Regions from separate parts of the Blastomonas sp. UPD001 genome, predicted to be linked through region 1. Evidence: predicted binding sites of a transcription regulator. Region 1 holds the regulator's gene; each other region holds the start of a gene.
The links. Region 1 encodes LexA, which represses DNA repair genes until DNA is damaged. Its sites were predicted from a motif close to GTTCCNCNCTTGTTCT; they were not measured.
Positions count from the first base shown of each region.

Region 2: a site for LexA is predicted at 2,168-2,183, ahead of DM995_RS00890 (putative DNA modification/repair radical SAM protein). Genes of this name have one in related genera too.
Region 3: a site for LexA is predicted at 4,371-4,386, ahead of DM995_RS15715 (ribonucleoside-diphosphate reductase subunit alpha). Genes of this name have one in related genera too.
Region 4: a site for LexA is predicted at 5,210-5,225, ahead of DM995_RS04120 (PA0069 family radical SAM protein). Genes of this name have one in related genera too.

Region 1 covers NZ_QKVT01000001.1:1,043,860-1,051,524, forward strand. Annotated here, with positions in the region: gene DM995_RS05135 (molybdopterin molybdotransferase MoeA) at 1-1,081, shown strand, start outside; gene lexA (transcriptional repressor LexA) at 1,168-1,890, shown strand; gene DM995_RS05145 (FAD-binding domain-containing protein) at 1,942-3,138, opposite strand; gene DM995_RS05150 (thiol-disulfide oxidoreductase DCC family protein) at 3,135-3,497, opposite strand; gene DM995_RS05155 (VIT1/CCC1 transporter family protein) at 4,155-4,856, opposite strand; gene DM995_RS05160 (hypothetical protein) at 4,991-5,404, opposite strand; gene DM995_RS22115 (nuclear transport factor 2 family protein) at 5,449-5,844, opposite strand; gene DM995_RS22120 (cobalamin-independent methionine synthase II family protein) at 5,841-6,971, opposite strand; gene DM995_RS05170 (sensor histidine kinase) at 7,371-7,665, opposite strand, start outside.
Region 2 covers NZ_QKVT01000001.1:184,319-191,983, forward strand. Annotated here, with positions in the region: gene DM995_RS00885 (UdgX family uracil-DNA binding protein) at 1-887, opposite strand, end outside; gene DM995_RS00890 (putative DNA modification/repair radical SAM protein) at 899-2,149, opposite strand; gene DM995_RS00895 (DUF1993 domain-containing protein) at 2,259-2,828, shown strand; gene DM995_RS00900 (alpha/beta fold hydrolase) at 2,938-3,774, shown strand; gene DM995_RS00905 (amidohydrolase) at 3,880-5,460, opposite strand; gene DM995_RS00910 (TonB-dependent receptor plug domain-containing protein) at 5,567-7,665, opposite strand, start outside.
Region 3 covers NZ_QKVT01000001.1:3,092,078-3,099,742, reverse strand. Annotated here, with positions in the region: partial or broken gene DM995_RS21955 (DNA repair protein RecN) at 1-564, opposite strand, end outside; gene DM995_RS15725 (MlaA family lipoprotein) at 776-1,747, shown strand; gene DM995_RS15720 (fumarate hydratase) at 2,165-3,688, opposite strand; gene DM995_RS15715 (ribonucleoside-diphosphate reductase subunit alpha) at 4,459-6,426, shown strand; gene DM995_RS15710 (endonuclease domain-containing protein) at 6,501-6,884, shown strand; gene DM995_RS15705 (ribonucleotide-diphosphate reductase subunit beta) at 6,983-7,665, shown strand, end outside.
Region 4 covers NZ_QKVT01000001.1:848,300-855,964, forward strand. Annotated here, with positions in the region: partial or broken gene DM995_RS22110 (4-(cytidine 5'-diphospho)-2-C-methyl-D-erythritol kinase) at 1-211, opposite strand, end outside; gene DM995_RS04100 (electron transfer flavoprotein-ubiquinone oxidoreductase) at 269-1,921, opposite strand; gene DM995_RS04105 (uracil-DNA glycosylase family protein) at 2,006-2,803, shown strand; gene DM995_RS04110 (lytic transglycosylase domain-containing protein) at 2,868-4,562, shown strand; gene moaB (molybdenum cofactor biosynthesis protein B) at 4,566-5,093, shown strand; gene DM995_RS04120 (PA0069 family radical SAM protein) at 5,237-6,319, shown strand; gene DM995_RS04125 (hypothetical protein) at 6,329-6,895, opposite strand; gene DM995_RS04130 (polyphosphate kinase 2 family protein) at 7,055-7,665, opposite strand, start outside.

The DNA.
Region 1 (7,665 bases):
GCTGTCGAAGCGCAACCAGCCCGCCGCCGATCTGTCCGCGATGGACGGCTATGCCGTGCGCAGCGCGGACCTGCCCGGCCCCTGGCGAGTCATCGGCGAGAGCGCGGCGGGGCGGCCCTTTTCAGGCACGATCGGCGCAGGCGAGGCCGCGCGCATTTCCACCGGCGCGATGATCCCCGACGGCGCCGACTGCGTGGTGGTGCAGGAGGATGTCGCGCGCGACGGCGACCGGCTGACGCTGACCGGCGATGGCCCTGCGGCGCCTGGCGCGCATATCCGCCGCGCAGGGCATGATTTCGCGACCGGAGCGCTGCTCGCCGCCGCCGGCGCGATCATTGATGCACGGCTGATCGCGCTCGCGGCGATGGCGGGGCATGGCGCGCTCAGCGTGTTTCCGCGCCCGCGCATCGCGATCCTGAGCACCGGCGACGAGCTGGTGCCGCCGGGCCAACCGCTCCCCTCGCCCGCGCATATCCCGGCGAGCAATGGCGTGATGCTCGCCGCGCTGCTCGCGGGCCTTCCCTGCGATCTGATCGTCCCGCCGCTGCTGCCCGATGACCGCGCGACGATCACGGCCGCGCTGCAAGAGCACAGCCAGGCCGATATCATCGTCACCACCGGCGGCGCATCGGTGGGCGATCACGATCTCATCCAGCCCGCGCTCACCGATGGCGGCGGCGCCGTCGATTTCTGGCGGATCGCAATGCGGCCGGGCAAGCCGGTGATGGTAGGCAAGCTGGGCGATGCGATCGTGCTCGGGCTGCCGGGCAATCCGGTGTCGGCCTATGTCACCGCGACGCTGCTGCTGCTGTCGCTGGTGCGCCAGATGCTGGGATATCAGGCACTTGTGCCGGTGATCTCGCAAGCAATCGCAGGCGATCCCTTCCCCGCCAACGGCCCACGCCAGGATTTTGTGCGTGCGCGCTGGCATGACGGACGGCTGGTGCGCCTCGGCAACCAGGACAGCGGCGCGCTGCTCGCGCTGCACCGGGCCGATGCGCTGGTGGTGCGCCCCGCGCATGCAGCCGCCGTCCAACCGGGCGAACCGATCGACTATATCGCGCTTGCGCAGCCGACTTGACACAAGGTCTTGACCTGACCGTCTTTGTTTCGTAATTGTTCCGTATTCGTTCGAACGTAGGTTCGGCGCAGAAAGGAACATCGGCGATGCTGACCCGCAAGCAACATGACCTGATCCGCTTCATCCAGGAACGGCTGGAGGCCGATGGCGTCTCGCCGTCGTTCGAGGAAATGAAGGAAGCGCTCGATCTCAAGTCCAAGTCGGGCGTGCACCGGCTGGTCAGTGCGCTCGAGGAACGCGGCTTCATCCGCCGCCTGCCCAACCGCGCGCGCGCGCTCGAAATCCTGAAATTGCCCGAGGCGAGCGTGAAGCCGCGCGAGAAGGAATTGGCCGCCGCTGCCGCCGCGCGCGCCGACGCCGCGAGGAGCAATATCGTCAGCATGGACGCGGTGCGCAAGGCGGTGTTGCCCGAACCGGCGAACAGCAATGTGCTCGAGATCCCGCTGCACGGCCGCATCGCCGCCGGTGCGCCGATCGAGGCTTTCGAGGGCACCGAGATCCTTCCCGTTCCCGCCGCTTTGCTCGGTGCAGGCGAGCATTATGCGCTCGAAGTGTCGGGAGATTCGATGGTCGAGGCGGGCATTCTCGACGGCGATTTCGCGCTGATCAAGCGCACCGAAACCGCGCGCGACGGCGAGATCGTGGTCGCGCTGGTGCGCGGCGAGGAGGCAACGCTCAAATATCTGCGCCGCGAGAACGGCCGCATCCGGCTCGATCCCGCCAATGCGTCCTATGCGCCGCAGTACTACGCGCCGCACGAGGTGCAGGTGCAGGGCAAGCTGGCAGGCCTTCTGCGCCGCTATCACTGATGCCGAACGCGGGTCCGGCGCGCGCCGGGCCCGTTTTGCTCACGCGCCGTCTCAGGTGCGCGTGAGCCCCATGTCCTCGAGCAGCCGCCCCATATGCTGCTTGAACGGAAAGAACCCCTTGCGCGCGTGCGGCCAGAAGGTCTCGTCCCAGTCGCGGCGGACCTGGACGAGTTCGATCCCTTCGCCCTGTAGTGCCCTGGCGATGTCCGCCAGCCGCGCCGCTACCGGGCCGACCGGCGCATAAGGCGTAATGACCCGGCTGACACCGGCGGCGCGTGCCGCCTGCGCGACCGCCCCGGCGTCCAGCCCATCGACCTGCTTCACCGGCCCGGCACTCATCTCGCCGAGCAGAGCGGCCATGTCGCGGGCCGCCTCGGCGACGAAGCCGCGTGACCTGTCGCCCCAGAGCAAAGCGGGATCGGCCGCGATGCAAATGCCCCGGATATCGGCTCCGCGCCAGAGCGCCGCATCGGGCGCCATGTCCTCGCTGGTCACCAGCAGCAGCGCCGGAGCGCCCTGGGCGGACCCCGCTTGCGGCAGCGGTGACGCGGCTGGCACCGGCGCTTCGGTCAGCGGCTCGGCCCTCTTCGCCAGTCCCTTGGGCGCAAACCGCCCGCCGGTATGGCGCGCGATATTGTCGTCGGTGGCGAGATAGGTCTTGCCCGCGGTCTGCAGGCCCGCGACCCAGCGCCAGGACAATGTGTTGCTCGCCGCATCGGCATCGACCAGATGGCGCAAAAAGAAATCCGCGCCCAGCGTCCAGGGCAGCCGCAGCGTGAAGATCCAGACCGAGGCGAACCACATGCGCGCGTGGTTGTGCAGATATCCTGTCTCGACCAGCTCGCGCGCCCAGTCGTCGAAACCCTCGATTCCGGTGCGCCCCCCCTCCGCCTGTTCGAGCGCGCGGACATTGCGCAGCCGCTCGCGCTGGTCGTCGCGCTCGGCGAGGAAGCGCGTCCAGATGCCGGGCCGCATCTCCAGCCAGCCCTTCCAATAGGTGCGCCAGAGCACTTCCTGCACATATTTCTCTGCCGCCGCGAGCGAATGCTGCTCGAGCACCGCCGCGCAGAGCTCCTGCTCGCTCAGCAGGCGATAGCGCAGCCAGGGCGAGAGCCGCGACACCGCGCTCGGCCGGTCGGGCCCGAGATCGCTGTTGCGCCCCTCGGCATAGGTGCGACCAGCGCGTGGCACGAAATCCTGCATCCGCTTGAGCCCGGCGGCGCGCGTCGGTTCGAACAGTCCGTTCATGCCCGGCGCTCCCGGAAAAGGCCTTGCAGACGTGGTCTGATCCTCAGGAAACGCAGATAGGCCCGTTCGAGCAGCGCCAGCACCGGCATCCAGCGCGCGATGAGGCCGAGCGGACGCAGCAATGGAATGGCGCGCCACATCGCCGCGAAGGCCGCCGCGCCCGAGAGCATCACGCCCTTCTCGCGCGCATGGAAACGTTCGAGCAGCGCCTTGCGGTCGAGCGGGCAAGAGCCGCCGGGCGTCGATACGTCGATAAAGGCGATCGCCCCGCGCCGGTCGAGCCGCCGCATGAGCGCGATCTCTCGGGTGCAGAGTGGGCACGCGCCATCGTACCAGACTTCCAGCTTGTTCCCGTGCACGCGCGCCACCCCATATGGTTCGTCTTTGGTCGAGATAGATACGCGCTGAGCTGTCGCAACGGATGCGCCCTCGCAAATGGGGCCATATCCGGCATCCACCGATCCCGATTAATGGGAAATTTTCCCAACAGTCAGCATCCGTTCATGTCGAGCGAGCCTCTCAAATAAGCTATTCCACTGTAATTCCTACCCTTTTTCGGTTTGGCACGGCCTGTGCAGTGTATCTGGCATCTCCGGACGAACGGTTCGGAACCACCAGATACAAACGAAAGGACACCATCATGACCCTCTTCTCGAACGCCCAGAGCCAGATCGCCGCCGTCGCCCTCGCGATCCTGACCTCCAGCCTGTTCATCGCCGCCAGCGTCGCCCCCGGCGTCGTTGCCTGATCGGCAGCCCGCACCTCACACCGAAATCGAAAGGACCTTCCCCATGAACATTCTCGCAACCGCTCTTGCCACCATCTGCTCGGTCATCCTCGTCGCCACCAGCGTCGGCCCCGGCATCATCGTCTGATCGACACCGCTCCAGCCAGCGTCCACACAGGAACCACCATCATGAACGTCATCGCCACCGCTCTCGCCGCCATCTCGTCGGTCGTCTTCATCGCCGCCAGCATCGGCCCTGGCGTCGTCGTCTGACCGACCTGAGGCCCGACTACACCGCAGCGCCGACCAGCCTGCCAATCCCCGCCGTCAGCGCCATGGCCAGCGCACCCCAGAAGACGACGCGGATCACGGGACGTGCCACCGGAGCACCCCCGGCCCGGGCGCTGATCGCGCCCAGGAGCGCGAGGAACAGGATCGATCCTGCCGCCCCGCCGACCACCATCGACCCCATCGGCAGCAGACCCGCGAGCAACAGCGGCAGCAGCGCGCCGACCGTGAAGGTCAGCGCCGAGGCCAGAGCCGCCTGAAGCGGCCGCGCCGCGGTCAGATCATTAATGTGCAGTTCGTCGCGCGCATGGCTGCCCAGCGCGTCGTGCGCCATCATCTGCTCCGCCACGAGATCCGCCGTCGCCGGATCGACCCCGCGCCCGACATAGATCGCCGCCAGCTCGGCGCGCTCGAACTCCGGATCGTCGACCAGTTCCGCCCGCTCGCGCGCCAGGTCCGCCGCCTCGGTATCCGACTGGCTGCTGACCGAGACATATTCGCCCGCCGCCATCGACATTGCGCCCGCGACCAGCCCCGCCGCGCCCGCGACCAGCAGCGCCTGCCGGTCCGCGCCCGAGGCCGCGACGCCGAGGATCAGGCTGGCGGTCGAGACGATCCCGTCATTCGCACCCAGCACGGCGGCGCGCAGCCAGCCGATCCGTGCGATCTGGTGGCTTTCGGCATGCATCGGTACTCTTGGCATGGTCTTTCCCCTGAGCGTGCCGCGGCGGCACCATTGCTTAAACCCAGCCTTTGATGGAATCAAAAGCTGGGTCTAACTTTCTGTTTTACCGTGATTTCCGAGCCGTGAAATGTTCCATTTCACTCGAAATCACTCTAGAGTTCGTCGCTGATCCAGATGCTGTGGCTGTCGATGAGGATGCGCGTGATCGCGCGCAGCGCCTCGGTGCGCGCCTGCACCTCCGCGCGGAACATGTCCTGCGTCTGGCGCTCGGCGAGCAGCAGGTCGGCCAGATCGATCGCGCCCAGATCATAGCCCTTGCGCAGCTTGAGCACAGCGGCAACTTGCGCCTTGGCGCCATCGCGGCTGCGCTGCCAGGCGGACCAGGCGGCATCGGCCTGGACGACATCGGTATCGGCCATTTCCTGCACGTCGAACGCCACCGCCATCGCTTCGGCAGCGGCGGCCGCCGCCTCGCTGCCCGCGCGGTCGCCCTCGACGGTGGCGATTGCCGTGATCGCCAGCCTGCTTGCGATCACCGTGGTGCTGGCGGCGAGGCTGCCGGGCAATATCTTCGCGGCCAGGCCAGCGCCCGCAGGGCACTGAGCCCGGTTCAGGGCTGGAAGGTCAGCGACCCGCGCCGTTCGAGGAAGCGCCAGCCTTGGGCGGTGGCGACGAAACGGTCGAGGAACGATCCGACCAGCGGCGCTCCGCTGCCGGTGAACAGCAGGATCGCGCTTTCACCCCTGGCATGCTCCGCGTCCTCGACGTCGATCACCACATTGCTGCAGAAATGCCGCGTGGTGCGCGGCGGACGCGCCTTGAATGCGGCGAGAATGGCCTCGTGCCCCCGAATCTCGGCATCGGGCGCGGTGGGGCGCGTCATCAGCCCGTCGGGATGATAGAGCGCGACCACATCCTCCCAGCGATGCGCATCGTTGAGGTTGGCATAAAGCGCGACCAGCCGCGCGCATTCCCATTCGATCGCCTGCCGCTCCGCCGGGGTCACAGCCGCGCCGCCGCGATATCCGCGCCCTCGCGCATCGCCTTGAGCTTCTTCGCCGTGACCAGCGGGTCGATCTTGCCATAGCCTGCGAACGTGCCGAAGCCGCAATCGGTGCTGGCGATCACCCGGTCCGCGCCGACGATCCCGACGAAGCGCTCGAGCCGCTGCGCGATCAGCTCGGGATGCTCGACATAGTTCGAGCAGGTGTCGATGACGCCGGGCGCCAGCACCTTGTCCTCGGGGATGGCGGCATCGCGCCACACGGTCCATTCGTGCTCGTGCCGGGGGTTGGCGCCTTCGAACAGCACCGTGCCCGGCCGCGCCGAGAGCACGATATCGACCACCCGCTCAAGCGGGATGTCGTGATCGTGCGGGCCTTCGTAATTGCCCCAGCAGATGTGCATCCGCATCCGTTCGGGCGGGATGTTCGCGGTCGCGGCATTGAGCGCCTCGACATTGGCCGCGGCGACCTTGAGGAAGTCCGCCTCGCTCAGGTCCTGATAGCCGGTATGGCGCGACATCGCGAGATCGGGGCAGTCGAGCTGCAGGTCGAACCCGGCGGCGACGATGGTCTCGTATTCCTCGCGCATCGCATCGGCCAGATCGGCGAGATAGGCCTCGTGGCTGGGATAATGGCGGTTGACCTGGAACGCGGTGATGAGCCCGGGCGAGGCGGCATTCATGAACCCGCGCGCACCCTCGCCATGCGCGTCCATCGCGGCGCGGAAGCGGCGGATGTCGTCGTGCAGCGGCTCAAGCGTGACCAGCTTGACCGGCCCGATGCACGAGGCGCGCACGAATTCCTGGCTGCCCATGATCGCCGACAGCTTCTTTGCCAGACCGGGCACCTCGGCAAGGTCGGCGGCGGGCTTGCGGTCGATATGCCCGCCAAAGCCCGACAGGCGCTCGATCATGTAGGTGGAATAGCCGACCTTGCCCATCTCGCCGTCGCTGACGATGTCGACTCCGCAGTCGCGCTGGAAGGCGACCGAGCGGTTCACTGCATCGGACACGGCACGGTCGAATTCCGCCGCGTCAAAAGGCTTGCCAGCATCGCGCGCGAGCAGCAGCTCGGTGAGCTCGGGGCCGCGCGGCATCGACCCCACATGTGTTGTCGCGATAACGGCCATGCATTTCCTCTCCTGATCGTTCGGGCCCCGGGTTGCGGGGCCTGGATGCGCCTTGCTCTGGCACAGCTTGCCCGCGCTTCCAAGCATTAATGGATCCAATAATGCTTGTGGCGGGGGCTGCTCCGCGCCGAGCGAGCAAGGGTCTTCATTCTGCGCGCAGCGTGTCACGGCGCCGTTTTGGTCGTCCGATCGGTCGGCCCATGCTTCGGGCAATGGGCCACGGGCGGAGCTTGCGACAGATCGGCGAGGTGGCCTTGCGGGCGCGCGCTTGGCGCGGAATCGACATGCCCTGCGGCCACCGAGCGCTGCCCGACGGGCACGGCGAGGCGCTGGGCTGCGCGATCACAGATGGGTTCCGGGCGATGCAGCGCGTCCTGCACGCGCTGCGCCGCCTTGCGGTCAGTCGAGCCCGAAACTGGTATCGATGATCCGCGCGGCGAGCGGGTCGCCGCTGCCATCGGTTTCCTTCGCAATCACCCCATCGACCGGGGCGGAAAGGCAATAGACCATCTCGCTTCCGGCCAGCTTGCGCTCCGCCTCGCCGCCGAGCATCCGCGGCACGATCTGCATGAGCAGCTTGGTGCCGAAGCCCTCGGGATTGGGCGCTGCCTCGCCAGCCGCGCCGGGCAGGCCGCGCTCGTTCCAGACAAAGGTGAAGCGACCATCGTCGACGCTCCAGCGCACGGCGACGTCG
Region 2 (7,665 bases), 860 kb from region 1:
GTGCAGGCGCGCACCGCCTGGCCCAGATCCTCCAGCGATGTGATGGCTTCGGGCATGGCCGTCTCCGCTTCGCCGCGCGCGCGCCATTTGTCGCTGCGGGGGTTTGCGAGCGAGACGGCTGTCTCGCGCATCCGTTCCACCCGCGCCTCGGCCCCCGCGATCAACGGCGCGATATCCTGCGCCTCGGGCAGATTGTGCCAGTATTTCTTGGGCATCTCGGCGCGCATCGCGGCGATCTTGACGCGCGCGGGGTTGAAGATCGCGCCATAATAGGTCCGCCACTGGTCCTCGACCACGTCGTGATCGGGCACCTCGTCGCGCGTGCCGCCGGGGCCGAGATGCAGTTCCTCGGCATGCCAGATCGCGCGGGCATCGGGGGTCAGGATCGCCCAGTCCATGCCGTAGAAGCGCTTGCGGAAGAAAGGCGCACCCAGCCGCAGGATGCGATGCTCGGGCTCGAACCAGGCGATGAAGCGCTCGCGCCCGGTTTCATCCTCGCCCAGCCTGCGAAAGCGCACAAAGGCGTGCATCTTGTGCAGGTCGCGGCGGATCGCCTTGTCCGCGCGCATCAGCCAGTCGGTATCGGTGTCGGTCCGCCGCTCGAGCAGCTTGCGATCGTCGAGCGCGCGCCACAGCACGCGATAGAGACGCGAGGGCACGCTCTCATCGCGATGGCAGATCACCCGGTCGGCGATGGCGACCAGTTCGCGGGGGAGGGTGACGGTGCGCTGCGGCTGCAGCGGCGCGGGATCGGCGAAGAGCGAGGCGCTTTCGCAGACAGACCGCCAGACGATATCCTCGGGCGGAACGCGCGCGGCGAGCAGTCCGCGTGCATGGCCGCGCCATTCGTCAAACTCCCCCGGCTGCTGCAGGATGATCTCGCGCATCGCCATCTGCCTTAAAGCGCAAGGCTCATCTGTTCGGGCGGCGGGGCGAAGCGCGCGCGCAGATTGGCGCTGTCGGTGAGCCCGCCGGGCCGCCAGTCGGGCGTGGTGATAAAGGGCAGCACCTTCTTCACCGAGGCGGTGAGGCGTGCGAGATCACCGATGCGGATCGCTCCCAGCCGGCGCGCGGTGACGATGCGGTCGACCGCCTTGGTGCCGAGCCCCGGCACGCGCAGCAGCATCTCGCGCGGGGCGCGGTTGATATCGACCGGAAAGCTCTCGCGCCGCTGCAGCGCCCAGGCGAGCTTGGGATCGATCGACAGGTCGAGCATGCCCTCGTTCGCCCCGGCCATGATCTCGGCGCGATCGAACCCGTAAAAGCGCAGCAGCCAGTCTGCCTGGTACAGCCGGTGTTCGCGCATCAGCGGCGGGCGCACCGGGGGCAAGTCGCTGCTCGCGTCGGGGATCGGGCTATAGGCCGAATAATAGACGCGGCGCAGGCGATAGCCCGAATAGAGGCTGGTCGCCGAGGCCAGGATATCGTCGTCGCGCGCCCCATCCGCACCGACGATCATCTGGGTCGACTGGCCTGCGGGCGCAAAGCGCGGCGGCTTCGCTTTCTTCAGCAGCCGGTCCTTGCGCGCCTCGACCGCATCCTCGACGCCGACCCGGACATTGGCCATGGTCTTGCGGATGGTCTGCGGCTTCTTTTCGGGCGCGAAGCTCTTCAAGCCATCCTCGGTGGGCAGCTCGACATTGGTGGAGAGGCGGTCCGCATAGAGACCCGCTTTCGCGATCAGCTCGGGCGAGGCCCCCGCGATGGTCTTCAAATGGATATAGCCGCCGAACCGATGCTCTTCGCGCAGCAGCCGCGCGACCTCGACCAGCTGCTCCATCGTGTAATCCTCTGACCGGATGATGCCCGAGGAGAGGAACAGCCCCTCGATATAATTGCGCTTGTAGAAATCGAGCGTCAGCCGGACCACCTCCGCCGGGTTGAAACGCGCGCGCGGCACGTTGCTCGACGCGCGGTTGATGCAGAAGCGGCAATCATAGATGCAGAAATTGGTGAGCAGGATCTTGAGCAGCGAGATGCAGCGGCCATCGGGCGCATAGCTGTGGCAGATGCCCATGCCGCCGGTCGAGCCAATACCCTTGGTGCCGGTGGAATCGCGACGCACCGTGCCCGAGGAAGCGCACGAGGCATCATATTTCGCCGCGTCGGCGAGCACGGCCAGCTTCTGCAGAATCGGTTTTTCGCTCATTCCCCGGATATAGGGTGCGGAACAAAAAAAGAACAGTTTATTTTCAATGCGCAGGCTTTGCTTGCGCTGCGTCGCGGCTAAGGTGCGGCATCGCAGGAAGGAAAGCCAGATGACACTCAAGGATACCCTCGTACCCACGTTCGTGCAGATGCTCGGCGCGCTTTCGGCCTGGTTGGGCAAGGCCGAGCAGCATTTCGAGCCCGAACAATCGGCGCAGATCATGCAGGCGCGGCTGGCGCCCGACATGTTCCCGCTCTTCACCCAGGTGTGCTTTGCCTGCGTCCAGGCGCAAGAGGCGATGGCGCGGCTGCAGGGGCAGGATTTTCCGGCCGCGATCGCGGCGCTGCGCGGTGAGGGCGTGGACTCGGGCACAGGGCCTTGGACCATTGCCGATGCCCAGGCACGGATTGCCGATACCATTGCCATCGTGGAGGCAGCCGCCAATGGTCTGGCCGATGTCGCGGACGACGAGCCGATCGCGCATGAACTGCCGATGGGCATGATCTTCGACTTTACCGCGGCCCAATATGCCCGCGACTGGGCGATCCCGCAGTTCTATTTCCACGTGATGACCGCCTACGCCATCCTCCGTGCGCAGGGGGCACCGCTGGGCAAGATCGATTATGTCGGGCACCTGCTGCCCTATCTGCGCCCCGGAACGATGCCGGGGCGGGACTGATTTGCGCGCCGGCTACCAGGGGACGGTGCTGGCGGATTAGCACCATATCGGCGTCATCTTTCCAACCTTTTCCGCAGCTATGCTGCCTGTCCGCAACGGGAGAACCACCATGGCCTATGTTTCCGCATCCGATGGCACGCAGATCTTCTACAAGGACTGGGGGCCGAAAGACGCCCAGCCGATCATGTTTCACCATGGCTGGCCGCTCTCGTCGGACGACTGGGACGCACAGATGCTCTTCTTCCTGAGGCAGGGCTTCCGTGTGATCGCGCATGACCGGCGCGGCCATGGCCGGTCGGAGCAGGTGAGCGAGGGGCATGACATGGATCATTATGCCGCCGATGCTGCCGCCGTGACCGCGCATCTGGACCTCAGGAACGCTGTCCATATCGGCCATTCGACCGGCGGCGGCGAGGCGGCGCGCTATGTCGCCCAGCACGGCATACCGCAAGGCCGCGTCGCCAAGGCGGTGCTCGTGGCCGCGGTGCCGCCGATCATGCTCAAGACCGATCGGTATCCCGGCGGGCTCGATATCGAGGTATTCGACGGTTTTCGCGCCGCTCTCGCCGCCAATCGCGCGAGCTTCTTTCGCGATGTCGCCTCGGGCCCGTTCTACGGTTTCAACCGCGAGGACTCGGAGCCCGACGAGGCCGTGGTCGAGAACTGGTGGCGCCAGGGGATGATGGGCAGTGCCAAGGCACATTACGAGGGCATCAAGGCGTTCAGCGAGACCGACCAGACCGACGATCTCAAGGCGATGACCGTGCCGACGCTGGTGCTTCACGGCGATGACGATCAGGTCGTGCCTTACCAGAATGCCGCGCTGCTGCAGGCGGATCTTCTGCCGCACGCCGAGATGAAGATCTATGAAGGCCTTTCGCACGGCATGCTGACGGTCAACGCGGATCGTCTCAACGCCGACATCCTGGATTTCATTCGCCGATAGTGGCGGGGCGGCAGGGGTGCTCCCGAACGCCGGCCCGCCCCTTGCGATCCCACGCAAGGGACGGTCCGGTGCGCGTAGGTCAGGCTTCGAGAGCCTGTGCCGGGCCTATTGGGGCGTCAATTGAGGATATTTGATCCCGAGTTGCTCGAGATACGAGCCGTATTTGCTGGGGTCATAATAATATTTCTTCAGCTCGGGCCGGATGCGCTCCATCAGCTCCTTGTTGAGGTGGATCGCCGGCTGGTCCTCGGGGGTCAGCACCGGATCGTATTTCTGGTCCTTGGTCTGCACCGTGGTGAAATAGGTCTTGGCGTCGCTGACCAGCTTGGGCGTGGTCATCACGTCGAGCACGGTCAGCGCGACCGCCTTCGCGCCTGCGACTGCGCCCTTGTGCGCGATAGGCGTCGCCATCGCGATCGCCGAGGTGACGTTGTGCCCGATCATGCTGGGGATGTTCGACGGGAAGCGGATGGTGATCGTCGGCACCGTCCACATGATGTCGCCGATATCGTCCGAGCCCCCGCCCGTCGAGGTGCCGCGCGTTTCCGGTGTCGACAGCGGCTCGACCGTGGTCTTGAGCGGCGCGATCTTGAACTTCAGCGCCTCCTGCACCGCCTTGGTGAACGCCTGGTCCTCGGGCGACCATTTGGGCATGCCGACCATCTCGATATTGGCCTGCGCCGCCTCGGCGAGCGGCTTGTTGCCGTAATTCGGCGCGGCATAGCCCAGCACCCGGCGGCTGACAAAGGTGCCGGTGGCCTTGGCGGCCGCCTCGGCTATGTCGCTGCCCGTATTGTAGAGATCGCGGATCGAGGCGAAATTCTGCTCGCGGAAATAATACCAGACCGATGCCTCGCCCGGAACGATATTGGGCTGCCCGCCGCCATTGGTGATCACATAATGCGATCGCTGCGTCAGCGGCAGATGCTCGCGCCGCATGTTCCACGCGATGTTCATGAGTTCCACCGCATCGAGCGCGCTGCGCCCCGACCAGGGCGAGCCTGCGGCATGGCTGGTGATGCCCTTGAACGTGTATTCGACCGAAACCATGCCGTTATTGCCCGAATCGCCATAGCTGGTGCCGAAGCTGGACGCGACATGGGTGAAGATCGAGACGTCCACATCCTTGAACATCCCCGCCCGGACATAATAGGCCTTGGTCGCCAGCAGCTCTTCGGCCACGCCGGGCCAGAGCATCAGCTTGCCCTTGATCCCGTGCTTGATCATCACTTCCTTGGCGGCGATCGCGGCGGCAACGATCAGCGGCATGCCCGAATTGTGCCCTTCGCCATGGCCCGGCGCGCCCGGTACGATCGGCTTCAGTTGCGGTACGCCCGGCATCTGCGACAGGCCGAGCAGCCCGTCGACGTCCGAGCCCAGCGCGACCACCGGGCCATCGCCGTTGCTCCACGTCGCGGTCCAGGCGGTTGGGATGCCCGCCACGCCCTTGGTGATGGTGAAGCCGTTCTTCTCGAGGATGCCGGTCAGATAGTCGGCGGTCTGGTATTCTTGAAAGCCCGGCTCCTGGAAGCTGAACACGGAATCGACCATTTCCTGGACCAGCTTGGCCTGCTCGTCGACTTCGGCCATCGCCTCCTTCTTCATCGCGGCAGGCGCCTTGGCCTGGGCGGTCAGCGGGGTCGAGGCCATGAGCAGCGCTGTCAGCAGTTTCTTGGCATGCTTCATTGTCTTGGTGTTCCTGGTTTTTCGTGGCGTGGGTTTGGATCTGGCTCGCTCTGGTCACGATAGGGCCCGATGCAGCGGAGCAAGCGTGCCCTATCGTGTCTGCATGTCACAGCTTGAAGCGCACCCCCATTCGGAAGACGCGGCCGAGCACGTCGTAGAGGTTGCGGTTGGTCTGCGGATAGGCAGGGGTATTGTCGCCGGTCGGGCCATTGCCGACGAGCACCGGGTCCGTATCGAAGACGTTACGGACATAGAGGAACACCTCGGCCTCGGACGAGGCGATCTGGAACCGCTTGGTCACCGACAGGTCGAGATACCATTGGCCGTCGATATGATTGGTGTTGATCGTGCGGAAATCGGGGGTCGAGAGCGGGCAGCCGCTCTGGCATTCGATGAAATTGTTGTTGTACACGCCGTCGGAAAAGCCGCGACCGACCAGGTTGAACGACCAGCTTTCGGTGTCGTAATTGGCCGAAAGGCGATAGTTCCACGAGGGCGTGGCATCGCCGCCGCCCGCATTCTGCCCGGCCAGGTCGACCGGCGCGTTGATGCCGTTGTCGGTGATATTGTCGATATAGTGCGACACCACCGCGCGCAGCGTCAGGTTTCCGGGGCCAATCGACGCGCGATAGCTCGCCTCGAAATCGATGCCGCGCACCTTGACCGACGAGAAGTTGAAGGGAACCAGCGTGATCGTGCTGATGTCGTTCGGTGCGGCAAAGGCGATCTGCGCGCATTGCGACGCGACATTCTGTTCGAAGCACAGATTGGCGGTGGTCTGCGCGGTGAGCGTGGCGATCGCGCCGCTGAGCGAAATGTCGAAATAGTCGACCGAGGCGGCAAAGCCCGGCAGGAAGCTAGGCATGAACACCCCGCCGACGCCCCAGGTGCGCGCGACCTCGGGGGCGAGGTTGAGGTTGCCGGTGATCTGCTCGAGGAACGTGTCGGCGCGGGTGCCGCCGCCCGCCACCGGCACGTTGACGGTGTTGGTGCGCGCGGTGCCTGGGGCGAACAGATCGTTGAGATTGGGCGCCCGGATATCGCGCGAGCGGGTCACGCGCAGCTTGAAATCGTCGATGATCTGCCAGGTGCCGCCCAGCTTCCAGGTGACGACGGTTCCGGAGGTCGAATAATCGGTGACGCGCAGCGCGCCGTTGAGGTCGGCCCCTTCGAAGACGGGGAACACCGTCTCGACGAAAGCTTCCTTCACGTCGTAATCGCCCGTGGTGACGCGGTAATTGCCGTAGAGAAAGCCCAGATTGTTCGGCGCTGCCGGATCGAGTGAACCGTCGACTTCCTCGCGGCGATATTCCACGCCGAAAGCGAGGCTGACCGGCCCCGCCCAGTTCTCGAACAGGCGGGCAGTCTGGAAGGTGATCGCGGCGACATCCTGCTGCAGTCGCTGCCGCCGCGAGGGCTGCAGGCCATCGTTGAAGATATAGTTGAGCGCCGCCTCGCTGGGCGTGGCAAGCCCGATACGGTTGATCGGGACGCAGCCGTTCGTGGGATTGGTCAGTGTCGAGCGGCAGACGATCGTGCCCGCCGAATTGCGCACGGCATCGGTGGCGAGCGCGAGGCGCGACGTCACCCAGGTGTTGGTCAGCCGCTCCAGCGTCTTGGCGATGCCGAGCTGGTAATAGGCGTCATAGCTCCACGCGATGCTGCCCGTGTCGAATGCGCCCTTGAGGCCCGCGACATAGCGATAGACATCGCGCGTATTGTCGCTGCCCTGGGCCGGAATGCCGAAATTGCCGGTGCCGATCGTCACGCTGGTGAGGTTGTTGGCCACCATCAGCGCGCGAAACGCGTCGGGCAGGTACGCATTGTCGCGCTGGATCACGACCGAGGGCGAGGGGGTCTTCTGGTAGAAGCTCTGCCCTTCATAGCGCGAATAGGAGATCTGACCGTACAGCTCGAACGCGGGCGAGAATTCATAGCTGGCGCGGCCGAACACGTTGATGCGCTTCTCGTCGGGCGCGAGCGAGTTCGAATTGAGATGGCCCTCGCGGCTGATGCGGAAATCGCCGCCCTGCATCCACTGGCCGCGATTGGGGCCATAGGTGAACTGGTTGAGGCTGGCCTGGCCGGTGGTCGGGTTGATCGATCCGAAATAGGTGCCGCGCAAGGGACCCGAATTCACGATGCCTCCCGGCGTGAACTGATAGGTGCCGATCCCTGCGGCGACGAGGCGCTCGGGCTGGCCAT
Region 3 (7,665 bases), 2.0 Mb from region 1:
TTCGCGGTCGCGCATCGCGCTCTCGATCGCCTCGCTCGCCGTCGTGAACGCGCGCTCGGCCGCCTGCCATTCGCGCCACGCCGCAGCAACGCGCGCGACATCGCAGCGCCCGAAACTGTCGAGCAGGTCGCGATGGCCTTTGGGGTTGATGAGGCCGCGATCGTCATGCTGGCCGTGAATCTCGACCAGCATCGCGCCCAGATCGCGCAGCAGCGCGGCAGAGACCGGCTGGTCGTTGACGAACGCACGGCTGCCGCCATCGGCGCGCACCTGCCGCCGGATCAGCAGCGGCTCGCCCGGCTCCTGCGCGATATCGTTATCCTCGAGCAGCGCCGTGATACCGGCATGATCGCCGGTATCGAAGCCCGCGATCACCAGCGCCCGCTCCGCCCCCTGGCGCACCAGCCCGCTATCGGCGCGCGCGCCCATGGCCAGACCCAGCGCATCGAGCAGGATCGACTTGCCCGCCCCGGTCTCCCCGGTCAGCACGCCCAGGCCTGGACGAAACTCCAGATCGAGCGCCTCGATCAGCACCAGGTCACGAATGGCGAGCGAAAGGAGCATGGTGCCAGCCTTAGAACAGACAGGGGACATGTGGGAACAGCTTTTTGGGGCTCTTCGCCGCACCGACGGCGCGCCAGCGCGGAATTTCGCACCGGCGTCATTGACTTGTCACGATGCGCGCCATAGCTCGGGCGAACGGGGCCTGGAATGCGAAGGAAGACGACGCGGTGGTGACCTGTAACTCCCCCCTCCGGCCCGGCGATCGCCGCGCATGAGCCTGGTGGCGCTCCCCTTTGCGCTGGCGCTGGCATCGCTTCAGCCGGGGGGTTCGGAACCCGCTCCGGTTGCCGCTCCGATCGAGGCGCCGACCGCGCCTGCCACGACGCTGCCGCCATGCCCCGTGACCGACCAGCTCGCCGCTGCACCCGCCGCGCCGCCGCAGGACCCCGCACCATCGCCCCAGCTCGACACGATCATCGTCACCGCGCGGCCCGATTCGCAGCCGGGCGATCCGATGCTGCAACTGAATGCGCAATCGTTCGAGGTGGTGCAGGATGTCGACGAGGCGCTGGTAGGTCCGGTAGCGATGGCGTACAAGGACGCGGTGCCCAAGCCCGTGCGGCACGGCATCCGCAATTTCCTGCGCAACCTGACCGAGCCGATCGTGGCGCTCAATTTCCTGCTGCAGCTCAAACCCGGCAAGGCGGCGGAGACCGTGGGGCGGTTCGCGATCAACAGCACCCTCGGCATCGGCGGGCTGTTCGACATCGCCAAGCGCGATCCGTTCAAGCTGCCCTATCGGCGCAACGGCTTTGCCAACACGCTCGGCTATTACGGGGTGGAGCCGGGGGCCTATCTGTTCCTGCCACTGATCGGCCCCACCACGGTGCGCGATCTGGCGGGCGGCGTGGTCGATGGACTGCTGCTGCCGACCGTCGCTGGCGCGCCGTTCAACGATCCCTATTTCACCCTGCCCGCCGCGACGCTGAGCGCGCTGCAGGGGCGCATCCAGATCGACGAGCAATTGAACGCGCTGCGCAACCAGAGCCGCGACCCCTATCTCGCGGCACGCGATTTCTACCTGAAGCGCCGCCAGGCCGAGATCGACGCGCTCAAGGGCAAGGTGGCGTACCCGGATGGCGACCTGCCCTTTGTCAATCCGGGCACCGGCGGACCGATCGCGGTACCGGTGACGCCGGTGATGCCCTCGGCGCCGGCGGTGAACTGCGTGCCGGTGGGGTGAGGGGCAGCCCTAACGCGCCTCACCACCGCCGCTTAGCCTGAGCCCGTCGAAGGCCTTGCGCGACGGCGGGCCCGATAACCCTTCGTCATCCTGAACTCGTTTCAGGATCCATCGCGCCCCAAAAGCCGAAGCCGCGTGGGGAGAAATGGACCCTGAAACAAGTTCAGGGTGACGGTTGATAACAACGCCGCCAGCGCACCAAAGCTTCCCTCCCTGGCCAGCGAGGGGTTGGGGGTGGTTCGTCTGCGCGCAGGGTAGCTGAACGACTGCTCTCTCCCCATCAGGGGAAAGACACGCAGGCTTGCCAGCTTGCTGGCTAGCCGTAGTTGAGAGGGGCAAGCGGCAGCGCATTCCCCTCTCCCAACCCTCTCCCCTGAGCCGCAGGCGAGCAAAGCTCAACGGGAGAGGGCATTAGGCTCACGCCCCCTGCAACAGCCCTTCCCTGGCGATCTTGTCGCGCCACACGAGCGGGGCGAGCTGGTGCACGTTCTTGCCCTCGCTATCCACCGCGACCGTGACCGGGAAGTCGCTGACCTCGAACTCGTAGATCGCCTCCATACCCAGGTCATGGAAGCCGACGACGGTGCTGCCCTTGATCGCGCGCGCGACCAGATAGGCAGCGCCGCCGACCGCCATCAGATAGGCGCTCTTGTGGTCGCGGATCGCCTCGACCGCCGCGGGGCCGCGCTCGGCCTTGCCGACCATCGCGAGCAGGCCTTGCTCCAGCATCATGCGGGTGAACTTGTCCATGCGCGTCGCGGTGGTGGGGCCGGCGGGTCCGACGATTTCCTCGCCCACCGGATCGACCGGGCCGACATAATAGATCACGCGGCCGCGAAACTCGACCGGAAGCTCCTCGCCCTTGGCGAGCATGTCCTGGATGCGCTTGTGCGCCGCGTCGCGCCCGGTGAGCATCTTGCCATTCAAGAGCAGCCGGTCGCCCTGTTTCCAGCTCTGCACCACTTGCGGAGTCAGATTGTCGAGATCGACGCGGATCGCCGCCTTGTCGGGCGTCCAGTTGACATCGGGCCATTCGTCGAGCTTGGGCGCTTCGAGATAGGCCGGCCCCGAGCCGTCGAGGCTGAAATGCGCGTGGCGCGTCGCGGCGCAATTGGGGATCATCGCGACCGGCTTGCCCGCGGCATGGCAGGGAGCGTCCATGATCTTGACGTCGAGAATGGTCGAAAGCCCGCCCAGCCCCTGCGCACCGATGCCGAGCGCGTTGACCTTGTCGAAAATCTCGATCCGCATCGCTTCCAGATCGGTCTGCGCCCCGCGCTCCTTCAGCGGACCCATGTCGATCGGCTCCATCAGCGCCTTCTTGGCGAGCAACACCGCATGTTCGGCCGTGCCGCCGATGCCGATGCCGAGCATGCCCGGGGGACACCAGCCCGCGCCCATCTGCGGGATCATCTCCAGGACCCAGTCGACGATATTGTCGCTGGGGTTCATCATCTTGAACTTGGACTTGTTCTCGCTGCCGCCGCCCTTGGCCGCGACATCGACATGCACGTGATGGCCGGGCACCATCTCGACATGCAGCACGCAGGGGGTGTTGTCCTTGGTGTTGCGACGCGTGAACGCGGGATCGGCGAGCACCGAGGCGCGCAGCTTGTTGTCCGGGTGCAAGTACGCACGGCGCACGCCCTCGTCGACAATCTCCTGCAGCGAGCGCGAGGTATCGTCGAGGCGGCAGTCCATGCCCCATTTGACGAACACGTTGACGATTCCGGTATCCTGGCAGATCGGGCGATGGCCTTCCGCACACATCCGGCTGTTGGTGAGGATCTGCGCGATCGCGTCCTTGGCCGCGGGCGACTGCTCCGCCTCATAGGCCTTACCGAGCGCGCGGATATAGTCCATCGGGTGGTAATAGCTGATGAACTGCAGCGCGTCGGCGACGCTCTCGATCAGGTCGGCGGCTTTGATGGTCACGGTCATGGCATTCCCCCGGGAAACTGGACGCGCTCTCGTGGCGCGGGCGGATGAACTGCGACCGTCTCTATTGTGGGCGCAACGCTATCGCAAGCGGCGGCACAAGGGAATGGGGGTGGTAACCGCACTGGCGGCCAGCTTTACACATAGGGTCCGAAATGTCAGAAATCGTTTGGACGTGTGAAACACGGTGATCTCCCTGCCGTAGCACTGGTTTGTGCCAGGAGCGCGTGCGAGGAACTCGGGAGGCCTCGCCACACGTCCACCACATTCCATGGCGCTCCCGTCCAACCCGCATCATCCACAGCCCCCAATTAGCCGTGCACAAGCCTGTGGAGAGGAAATTGTGGGCAAGCCGCATTTGCCCTCTTGCGATTTTTCGGACCGGCTTTTTCCCGCGCGTCGCGCCGCCTCGGTCCGGTTGCGCCAGCGACGAACGGAATCCCACGCGCGACGAACGGTTGGCCTAATTAACCATTTACCCTCTTGCGCCGGATTCAGGAAAGGGCACTATAGGTAGTGGGGGATGCGGACGGGGCATACCAATACCAGTGGGTTACACGAAGCGCGGGGGCAGACATCGGCCTTCACGTCAAGGGCGTTTTGCCTCTTTCGGGCCTTCTGTTGGGGATAAGTTTTCCCCCGTCGCGGGCCACAAGATGCTATACGGGACGCTTGCGCCCCGAGTCGAACAATTGCGGAACAAAGTTTCCCATCAACGGTCTTACGGGGGCGTCATGGATTTCAGAGATACGGGCAAGGGTAGCGCAGACAATATGGGTGAAGCAGATGTACTTGACGCAGCCGCAAAGGCAGATTCAGGCGCAGGCGCAAGGATCGCGTCCGGCGAGGCCAATGCCGCGGAAATGGCGCTGATCGCCATGGCCGCCACCCAGGCTGCTGCCGCCGCCAAGCCCGCCGAGGCTCTGGACAGCAAGACCGTCGCTGCGCGCCGGTTCCATGTCGTGACCGACAAGAGCCGCGACGATCTGCTCACCGATTTCGGCAAGGAAACGCTCGAGGACCGCTATCTGCTGCCCGGCGAATCCTATCAGGACCTGTTCGCGCGCGTCGCCGATGCCTATGCCGACGATCAGGAGCACGCCCAGCGGCTCTATGACTATATCTCGAAGCTGTGGTTCATGCCCGCAACGCCGGTGCTGTCGAATGGCGGCACGGGTCGCGGCCTGCCGATCAGCTGCTATCTCAACAGCGTCGACGACAGCCTGGAGGGCATTGTCGGCACCTGGAACGAGAATGTCTGGCTCGCCTCGCGCGGCGGCGGCATCGGCACCTATTGGGGCAATGTGCGCGGCATCGGCGAGCCGGTCGGCCTCAACGGCAAGACCAGCGGCATCATCCCGTTCGTGCGCGTGATGGATTCGCTGACCCTCGCGATCAGCCAGGGCTCGCTGCGCCGCGGTTCGGCCGCCTGCTATCTCGACGTGTCGCATCCGGAGATCGAGGAATTCCTCGAGATCCGCAAGCCCTCGGGCGATTTCAACCGCAAGGCGCTCAACCTGCACCATGGCGTGCTGCTGACCGACGAGTTCATGGAAGCGGTGCGCGACGGCGCCGATTTCAACCTGCGCAGCCCCAAGGACGGCAGCGTGCGCGGCACCGTCAACGCGCGCGCGCTGTTCCAGAAGCTGGTCGAGACGCGTCTGGCCACCGGCGAGCCCTATATCGTGTTCAACGATACCGTGAACCGCACGATGCCCGCGCATCACCGCGAGCTCGGCCTCAAGGTCTCGACCTCGAACCTGTGCAGCGAGATCACGCTGCCCACGGGCCGCGACCACCTGGGCAACGACCGCACCGCCGTGTGCTGCCTGTCCTCGCTCAACATCGAGACCTGGGACCAGTGGCACGACGACAAGCGCTTCATCGAGGACGTGATGCGCTTCCTCGACAATGTGCTGCAGGACTATATCGACCGCGCCCCGCCCGAAATGGCGCGCGCGCGCTACAGCGCGATGCGCGAACGCTCGGTCGGCATGGGCGTGATGGGCTTCCACTCGTTCCTCCAGGCGCGCGGCCTCGGCTTCGAATCGGCGCTCGCCAAGTCGTGGAACATGAAGATCTTCAAGCACATCGCGGCCAAGGCATCCGAAGCCTCGATGCTGCTCGCCAAGGAACGCGGCCCCTGCCCCGACGCCGCCGACCAGGGCGTGATGGAGCGTTTCAGCTGCAAGATGGCGATCGCGCCGACCGCGTCGATCAGCATCATCTGCGGCGGCACCAGCGCGTGCATCGAGCCCATTCCGGCGAACATCTATACCCACAAGACGCTTTCGGGCAGCTTCGTGGTCAAGAACCCCTATCTGGAAAAGCTGCTGCGCGAAAAATCGAAGGATTCGACCAATGTGTGGAATTCGATCCTCGAAAAGGGCGGCTCGGTCCAGCATCTCGATTTCCTGAGCGCGGAGGAAAAGGACGCGTTCAAGACCAGCTTCGAGATCGACCAGCGCTGGCTGCTCGAACTGGCAGCCGACCGCACGCCCTATATCGACCAGGCCCAGTCGCTGAACCTGTTCATCCCGGCGGACGTGGACAAATGGGACCTGCTGATGCTGCACTTCCGCGCATGGGAGCTGGGCATCAAGTCGCTCTATTATCTGCGCTCCAAATCGGTCCAGCGCGCAGGCTTTGCCGGCGGCGTCGAGGCGGACAACACCATCGACGCGCCCAAGTTCGAGCTCGGCGAAACGACGGATTACGACGAGTGCCTGGCCTGCCAGTGACAAATTCCCTCTCCCAGCGGGAGAGGGAGGGAGCCGCGCAGCGGCGGAAGGGTGAGGGTGACAGGCGGGCCATAATGCGCACCTATCGCAATCAACCATCCGGCACTGTCCCCCGCGCCCGCCAGTTGCGCCGCGACGCCACGGATGCGGAGCGCGCTCTCTGGCTGGCGTTGCGAGAGAATTTCCCGACTGCGCGGTTTCGTAGACAAGTGCCGATCGGGCCGTATTTCGCGGATTTCCTTAGCTTCCGGGAGAAGCTGGTGATCGAAGTGGACGGCGGCCAGCACGATCAGCAGGCAGAATATGACGCGGCCCGCACGCGCTTCATCGAAGCACAGGGCTATCGGGTCATCCGGTTCTGGAACAGCGATGTGCTGCCCGACCCGGAATATGTTGTGGACGCCATATCCCTCTCCCTCAAGGGAGAGGGAAGGAGCGACGAAGTCGCGGGAGGGTGAGGGCGACAGCCTGAACCCCGCCGCATCACCCTCACCCTCCCAGGCTTTGCCTGGGCCCCTCCCTCTCCCGTGGGGAGAGGGGAATTCGGAGTAACACGATGTCTCTCTTGGAAGCCCGCACTCAGTACAAGCCCTTCGAATATCCCTGGGCCTATGATTTCTGGAAGCGCCAGCAGCAGATCCACTGGATGCCCGAAGAGGTGCCGCTGGGCGAGGATTGCCGCGACTGGGCGCAGAAGCTCTCCGATCACGAGCGCAACCTGCTGACGCAGATCTTCCGCTTCTTCACCCAGGCCGATGTCGAGGTGCAGAACTGCTATCACGAGAATTACGGCCGCGTGTTCAAGCCGACCGAGGTCAAGATGATGCTGACCGCGTTCAGCAACATGGAAACCGTGCATATCGCCGCGTACAGCCATCTGCTCGACACCATCGGCATGCCCGAAAGCGAATATGGCATGTTCCTCGAATATGAGGAGATGAAGGCCAAGCACGATTATCTCGCGACCTTCGGCGTCGACAGCGACCAGGACATCGCGCGCACGCTCGCGATGTTCGGCGGCTTTACCGAAGGGCTGCAGCTGTTCGCGAGCTTCGCGATGCTGATGAATTTCCCGCGCTTCAACAAGATGAAGGGCATGGGCCAGATTGTCAGCTGGTCGGTGCGCGACGAGAGCCTGCACTGCGAAGGCATCATCCGCCTGTTCCACGCCTTCTGCGCTGAGCGAGGCTGCCTGACCAAGGCGGTGAAGGAGGACATCATCGACTGCTGCCAGAAGAC
Region 4 (7,665 bases), 200 kb from region 1:
GCACCAGATTGTCATCGCCGCTATCGAGGCCATGCGCGAAGGGCCCGTCGATCGTCAGCGACAGGCCGCCGTCCGCGCGAGGCGTGACGCTCAGTACATCCCCGCGGTCGACAAAGGCGAACAGGCTCTCGAGATCATGATAGCCATCCTCGCGCCGCCGCCGAACGTGCAGCGCGAGGTTGACCTTGGCATAGGCGGTTTCGGTCAGCACCGGGGCTTCGGACCTTGGAAATGGAGCCCTCCCCGCGCGGAGGAGGATTCCGGTCGATCACATGTTCGGGTAGTTGGGGCCGCCGCCGCCTTCGGGCACCACCCAGTTGATGTTCTGGCTCATTTCCTTGATGTCGCAGGTCTTGCAGTGGACGCAATTCTGCGCGTTGATCTGGAAGCGCGGATTGCCCTCTTCCTGCCCAACCACCTCGTACACGCCCGCAGGGCAGTAGCGCTGCGCCGGCTCGTCATAGAGCGGCAGGTTGACCTGGATCGGGATGCTCGGGTCCTTGAGCTGCAGATGCACCGGCTGATCTTCCTCGTGATTGGTGTTCGACAGGAACACCGAGGACAGCCGATCGAAGGTGATGACGCCATCGGGCTTGGGATAATCGATCTTCGGATACATGTCCGCCCGGCCCATATGCTTGTAATCGGGGTCGTGCTTCATCGTGATCGGCAGGCCGATGCCGAGCTGGCGCATCCACATGTCGATACCACCCAGCACGGTGCCGATGGTGCCGCCGAACTTGTCGACGCACGGCTCGACATTCTGGACCTTCTTCAATTCCTCCGCGATCCAGCTGGCGTTGAGAGTTTCCTGATAATCGCTGAGCTCATCCGAGCTGCGGTCGGCCTGGATCGCGCGGAACGCGGCTTCGGCGGCTAGCATGCCTGATTTCATCGCGGTATGGCTGCCCTTGATGCGCGGCACGTTGACGAAGCCCGCGCTGCACCCGATCAGCGCGCCGCCGGGGAACGCGAGCTTGGGCACCGACTGCCAGCCGCCCTCGTTGATCGCGCGTGCGCCGTACGACACGCGCTTGCCGCCTTCGAGGATCTTGCGGATTTCCGGATGCGTCTTCCAGCGCTGAAATTCGTGGAACGGCGAGAGATGCGGGTTCTGGTAAGACAGCGCGACCACGAAGCCGAGCGCGACCTGGCCATTGGCCTGATGATAGAGGAAACCGCCGCCCCAGGCATCGTCGAGTGGCCAGCCCTGGGTATGGATGACCCGGCCCGGGACATGCTTCTTCGGGTCGATGTCCCACAGTTCCTTCAGCCCGATGCCATAGACCTGTGGCTCGCAATTGGCCTCCAGATCAAACTGGCGCTTGAGGATCTTGGTCAGATGGCCGCGCGCGCCTTCGGCGAAGAAGGTGTAGCGCGCGTGCAGTTCGAGCCCCGGGGTGTAATCCGGCTTGTGCTCGCCGTCCTTGCCGATGCCCATGTCGCCGGTGGCAACGCCCTTGATCGAGCCGTCCTCGTTGTACAGGATTTCAGCTGCCGCAAAGCCGGGGAAGATCTGCACCTCCAGCTCTTCGGCCTTTTCGGCGAGCCAGCGGCACAGATTGCCCAGGCTGCCTGTATAGGTGCCCTTGTTGTGCATGAACGAAGGCGTCGTGATGTGCGGGATCGCCATCTTCTTCGACTTGGTCAGCACCCAGTGATGGTTCTCGGTCACCGGGGTGGCCGCCATCGGGCAGTCCTGATCGCGCCAGTCGGGGATCAGCTCGTCGAGCGCTTTGGGATCGAACACCGCACCGGACAGAATGTGCGCGCCGACTTCCGAGCCTTTCTCGATGACGCAAACCTCGATCTCGGCATTGTTTTCCGCAGCCAGCTGTTTGAGCCGGATCGCCGCAGCCAGGCCGGCAGGGCCCGCGCCGACAATCACGACGTCAAATGGCATGGATTCGCGTTCACTCATCTCGTGTTCCCCGTTGCTCAGGATAGGGCCTGTGCCATAAGGCGTGGCCATGGCCCTTCCCGTTCACTCCAATAGCGCTGCAGCGTGCAAGTCAACCCGCTTTGGGGCATCAACGTGCTGACACCGGTGAACGATCCGCTGCGCGAGGCACAAAGCCTGGTCGACTGGTGGCAGCTGGCGGGGGTCGAATGGGATTTTGCCGATACGCCCAATGACTGGCTGGCCGATGACGCGCCGCCCGCCCGTGCGCCGGCGGCACCGCGCCCTGCGCCGCAGCGCGCGCCGGTGGCCCCCGATCGCGCACCCGTTGCAGCCGTTGCCCCGGCTGCAGCGGACCTGGTTCTGCCCGAAACGCTCGAAGCCTTTGTGGCAGCCTGGAGCAGCGGAACGCTCGCTGCGGATGGCGGGGACGGACGCCATGTCGCGCCCGCTGGCAGGCAGGGCGCGAGACTGATGGTGCTGACCGGCGCGCCCGAGCGCGACGATCAGGACAGCGTGCTGTCGGGCCGCGCGGGTCGTCTGGTCGAAACGATCGCGCGCGTCTGCGGCTTCGCGGCGGACGACCTCTACCGCGCCTCGCTCTTCCCCCGACTGGTTCTCGACAACCAGGCGGCGATCCCGCATCTGGGTGTCTGGACCCGCATCGCCCGGCATCATATTGCGCTCGTCGGGCCGGAAATGCTGGTGGTTGCAGGCGAGGACACCGCCAGGGCGCTGCTCAGCCACGACCCGTCGCAAAAGCCAACCGATTTGCATTTTCTTAACCATGGTGACCGAACTGTCAAAACCGTGGTCACGCGCAAGCTCAGCCTGATGTTTCATCGCATCGCGCAGGAGAAGAGCATGGCGTGGCAGCAATGGCAGAAGCTGCTCGTGGAGTGAGACCTTGCTGAAGAAAGCGCTGATCATCGCCGGGGGTGCGGCCCTGATCTCCTGCCAGCCAGCCATGGCCGAAGAATCATCCTATAGCTATTTTTCCAGCCGGATGGCCAAGACGCAGGTCCCCGACTTGCTGTCCTCGTCCGAGCGCGACTATTATGCGCAGGTCTTCGGCGCGATCCGTGGGCAGAACTGGGCCAAGGCGAGCGAGCTGCTCGACGGCCGCGACAAGGGCGTTCTGCACGACATCGCCCGGGCCGAGCTGTTTCTCGCCGCCAATTCGCCGCGCGTCGAAATGGGCCCGCTGCTGAGCCTGCTCAACGCCGCGCCCGATCTGCCGCATGCCGAGCGCCTCGCGATCCTGGCAACCAAGCGCGGCGCGACGATCCTGCCCGATCGCCCGCAAATGGTGCGCATGGCGAATTTCGGCGGTCTGACCCGGCGAGGCAAGCCGCGTAGCTTCGCCGATGGCACCGTGCCCCCCACGCTGGCGGCGACGATCCAGGAACGCATCGTCGCCGACGATCCCGCCGGTGCGGCAGCGGCTCTGGCCGAGCAGGTCGATTTCCTGAGCCCCCAGGCGCGCACCGAGCTCCAGCAGCGCGTCGCCTGGTCCTATTATCTCGAGAACCGCGACCAGGAAGCGCTCGACATGGCGCGCGCCGCCACGCTGGGTTCGGGCGAATGGCTCGGCGAGGCGCACTGGACCGCCGGGCTGGCCGCGTGGCGCCTGGGCAATTGCGCCGCCGCGCTGCAGGGCTTCGAAGGCGCCGCCGCCAATGCCTGGAACGAGGAACAGCGCGCCGCCGGCTATTACTGGGCCTCGCGCGCGGCGACGCGCTGCCGTCGCCCCGATCTGGTCCAGGCCAATCTGCGCGCGGCCAGCCAATATGGCGAGACGCTCTATGGGGTTCTTGCGGCCGAGCAGTTGGGCCTGGCCGACAGCGCGATCCGCGCGCCCGATTTCAGCGACAATGACTGGAAGACGCTGAAGGACCGGCCCAATGTCCGCCGTGCGATCGCGCTGACGCAGATCGGCGAATCGACGCTCGCCGATCAGGTGCTGCGCCACGAGGCGCAGATTGCCGGCGACAGCGCGCACGATTGCCTGCTGCGCCTCGCGCGCGATTTGTCGATGCCGCAGACGCAGATGTGGCTGGCGCAGAACGGACCGCAGGGCAGCCGCCCCGATGCGTTCGCGCGCTTCCCCTCGCCGCGCTGGGTGCCGGTGGAAGGTTGGCGCGTCGATCCGGCTTTGGTCTATGCCCATACGCTTCAGGAATCGAACTTCCGCAGCGATGCCCGCAGCCCCGCCGACGCGCGCGGGCTGATGCAGGTGCGCCCCGGCACCGCGCAGGACATGGCGCGCGCGCGGGGCCAGTCGCTCGATGCGAGCGCGCTCTACCAGCCGGCGGTGAACCTCGAATACGGCCAGCGCTATCTCGAATTCCTCAACACCCGGCCCGAGACCCAGGGCCTGCTGCCCAAGATCATCGCCGCCTATAATGCCGGCCCGCTGCCGGTCAGCCGCTGGAACGAGAAGGTGCGCGACCATGGCGACCCGCTGCTGTTCATCGAATCGATTCCCTATTGGGAAACGCGCGCCTATGTCGGAATCATCCTGCGCAATTACTGGATGTACGAAAAGCAGGCGGGCGTGAATTCGAAGAGCGCGACCGGCCTGGCCCAGGGCATGTGGCCGCGCTTCCCGCATGCGGGCGGCATCGAGCTGGTGCGGCTCGACACGGTGCAGAACAACTGAGCGATGGCGATCGACGAATCGCGGGTCTTCAAGCCCATCAACATCGCGCTGCTGACCATTTCGGACACACGCACCGCTGCCGACGACACCTCGGGCGACATCCTGGCCGGGCTGATCACCGGCAAGGGCCATCGGCTGATCACCCGCGCAATCGAGAAGGACGATGTCGAGCGGCTGGTCGTCCGGCTCAACAACTGGATCGACGATCCCGAGATCGACGCGATCATCTCGACCGGCGGCACCGGCCTCACCGGACGCGACATCACTCCCGAAGCGCTCGACCGGGTCAAGGACAAGGATATTCCGGGCTTCGGCGAGCTGTTTCGCTGGCTCAGCTATCAGACCATCGGCACCAGCACGGTGCAATCGCGCGCCTGCGCGGTGCTCGCGCGCGGCACCTATATCTTCGCGCTGCCCGGATCAAACGGCGCGGTGAAGGACGGCTGGAACGGCATCCTCAACGAACAGCTCGACAGCCGCAACCGGCCCTGCAATTTCATCGAGCTGATGCCGAGGCTGCGCGAGAAATAGACCGTTTGCTTTTCCCCTGATCGTCACTCCCGCGCAGGCGGGGGCTCCGCTTTCCCGTCGCAACAAACGGTAGCGGGATTGTCGCGTGGGCGGGACTGACGAAAGCGATGGCCTTTGTTCCCGAAATGTTCTAAAAGCAGGGCATGTCTGCCCACCCGCCCCCTCTCAAAGGCCGAGGCGCACCACTGAACCGCGAGTCGGTGCGGTTCAACCTGCCGGTGCGCGAGGCCGATGGCGACTGGCTCGACCAGCGCGCGGCGATCGACGACAGCCCGGCGCCCTTGCGCACCAGCGTGACCATCGAGCATCCGCGATCGATCATCTCGCGCAACAGTTCGCCCGACCTGCCGTTCGACCAGTCGATCAACGCCTATCGCGGTTGCGAGCATGGCTGCATCTATTGCTATGCCCGGCCCACCCATGCCTGGCTCGATCTTTCGCCCGGGCTCGATTTCGAAAGCCGGCTGTTCGCCAAGCCCGATGCGGCCAGGCTGTTGCGCGCGACACTGCGCAAGCCCGGTTATGTGCCCAAGGTGATCGCGCTCGGCACCAATACCGACCCGTACCAGCCGATCGAGGCGGATTATCGTATCACCCGGTCGATCCTCGAGGTCTGCCTCGAAGCGCGCAATCCGGTGGCGATCACCACCAAGTCCGACCGCGTGCTGGGCGATATCGATCTGCTCACGGAGATGGCGCGGCACGATCTGATCGCCGTCGCGCTGTCGGTTACCACGCTCGATGGTGCGATGGCGCGCACGCTCGAACCGCGCGCGGCGTCTCCGCGCAAGCGCCTCGCCGCGATCCGAGCGCTGAGCGAGGCGAGCGTGCCGACGCATATCAACGTTTCGCCCGTCATCCCCGCGATCACCGATCACGAGATCGAGGCGCTGGTCGCCGCCGGGGCCGAGGCTGGCGCGCTCTCCGCCTCCTACATCCCGGTGCGGCTACCGCACGAAGTCGCGCCACTGTTCCGCGCCTGGCTCGATGCGCATTTTCCCGATCGCGCGGGCAAGGTGATGGCGATCATCCAGCAGATGCGCGACGGCCGCGACAACGACCCCGATTTCGGCTCGCGCATGCGCGGCAAGGGCCCCTGGGCCGACCTGATCCGCACCCGCTTCCGCCTCGCGGTCAAACGCGCGGGACTCAACCAGCACAAATGGGTACTGGACGCATCCCACTTCCGCGCCCCGGCGGACGGGTCGCAGGGCGAGCTGTTCTAAAGCGAGATATTATTTGCCAGCGGGTGTGATCTTCAGGTCGGTATAAAGAAACTCGCCCGTCGAGCAGATGATTCTGATTGCGGACAACGGTTGACCGATGATCATGCTGGTTTGCTCGCCCCCCACCGACATCGCAATCGCATTGCCATCATAGCGCATCGTGAAGGCCAGTTCCTGCATAGCCGGCTGGAGGCCGAAAGGTTCGGACTCGGTTCGCGACCCGGCTTTGTGTTCCTCCCATTGCAAGAACTGCACAGCACCCTTGCCAGCCCGCTTGTCGACCATCTTGGCGGGCAAGGCCTGCAGCATGAACCCTGCGCCAGCGGTCGGTGAATCGCTTGCATCCGCCAGACGGCTGACGGCGGTGAGGCGGGTCAATGGCGCCCATTTTCCAACTTCGGCCAAGGTGCGTACTTGTACCTTGCCCTGAATGTTGAAACCGCCTGACGGGACAGGCAGCACCAGCGACGAAAAATGGCCGGACGCAGTATCGCAATCATAGATGATGCCCTGATCGGCGGTCTGAGATGCGGTATTACCCAGCAGGACGAGCAGCAAGGGAGCTAATTTCTTCATAGGCACACAATTCGACAGAAGGCGTTTGTTTGCAACCCAATATCATCGCCAAATTGGTTCCAATGACCCAGCACCTGTAGCTGTCGAAATTCGATCCTTTTCGCTTCAGACGTCCGCCTGTCTAATGCGCGAATAGGCTGTTCGAGTCACAGGCAGTGCTTATCCCTTGTAGCCAAACGCCTCCTTCGCCAGCGCCACCAGTTCGGGATCGGCATCGGGCAGCGATTTGGGCACGCTCGCCTCGAGCCGCTCGGCGATATGCGTCAGCACGGCAACGCGCGCCGCCTTCTTGCTGTTGCCGTCGAACACCTTCCAGGGGGCCCAGCGGGTGTCGGTCTGGCGGAACATGTCGTGCATCGCGTCGAGATAGTCGGCCCGCTTGGCGCGGTTGCGGAAATCGTCGTGCGTCACCTTCCAGCGCTTCTCGGGGACGGACAGCCGGTCGGCGAGGCGCTTGTCCTGCGTTGCCTGCGTCACGTGCAGGAAGATCTTGATGATCGCGGTGCCGCCATCGACCTGCTGCGCCTCGAATTCGTTGATCTCGTCATAGCCGCGCTTCCATTCGCGCTCGCTCGCGAACTGCTCGACGCGCTCGACCAGCACGCGGCCGTACCAGGAGCGATCGAAGACCGAGATTTCGCGGCTGCCCGGCAGCTTCTGCCAGAAGCGCCAGAGGAAATGCCGGTCCTTTTCGTACGGCGTCGGCGCGCTGATCGGCCAGACCTGGAAATAGCGCGGGTCCCATTCCGCCGTCATCCGCTTGATGATGC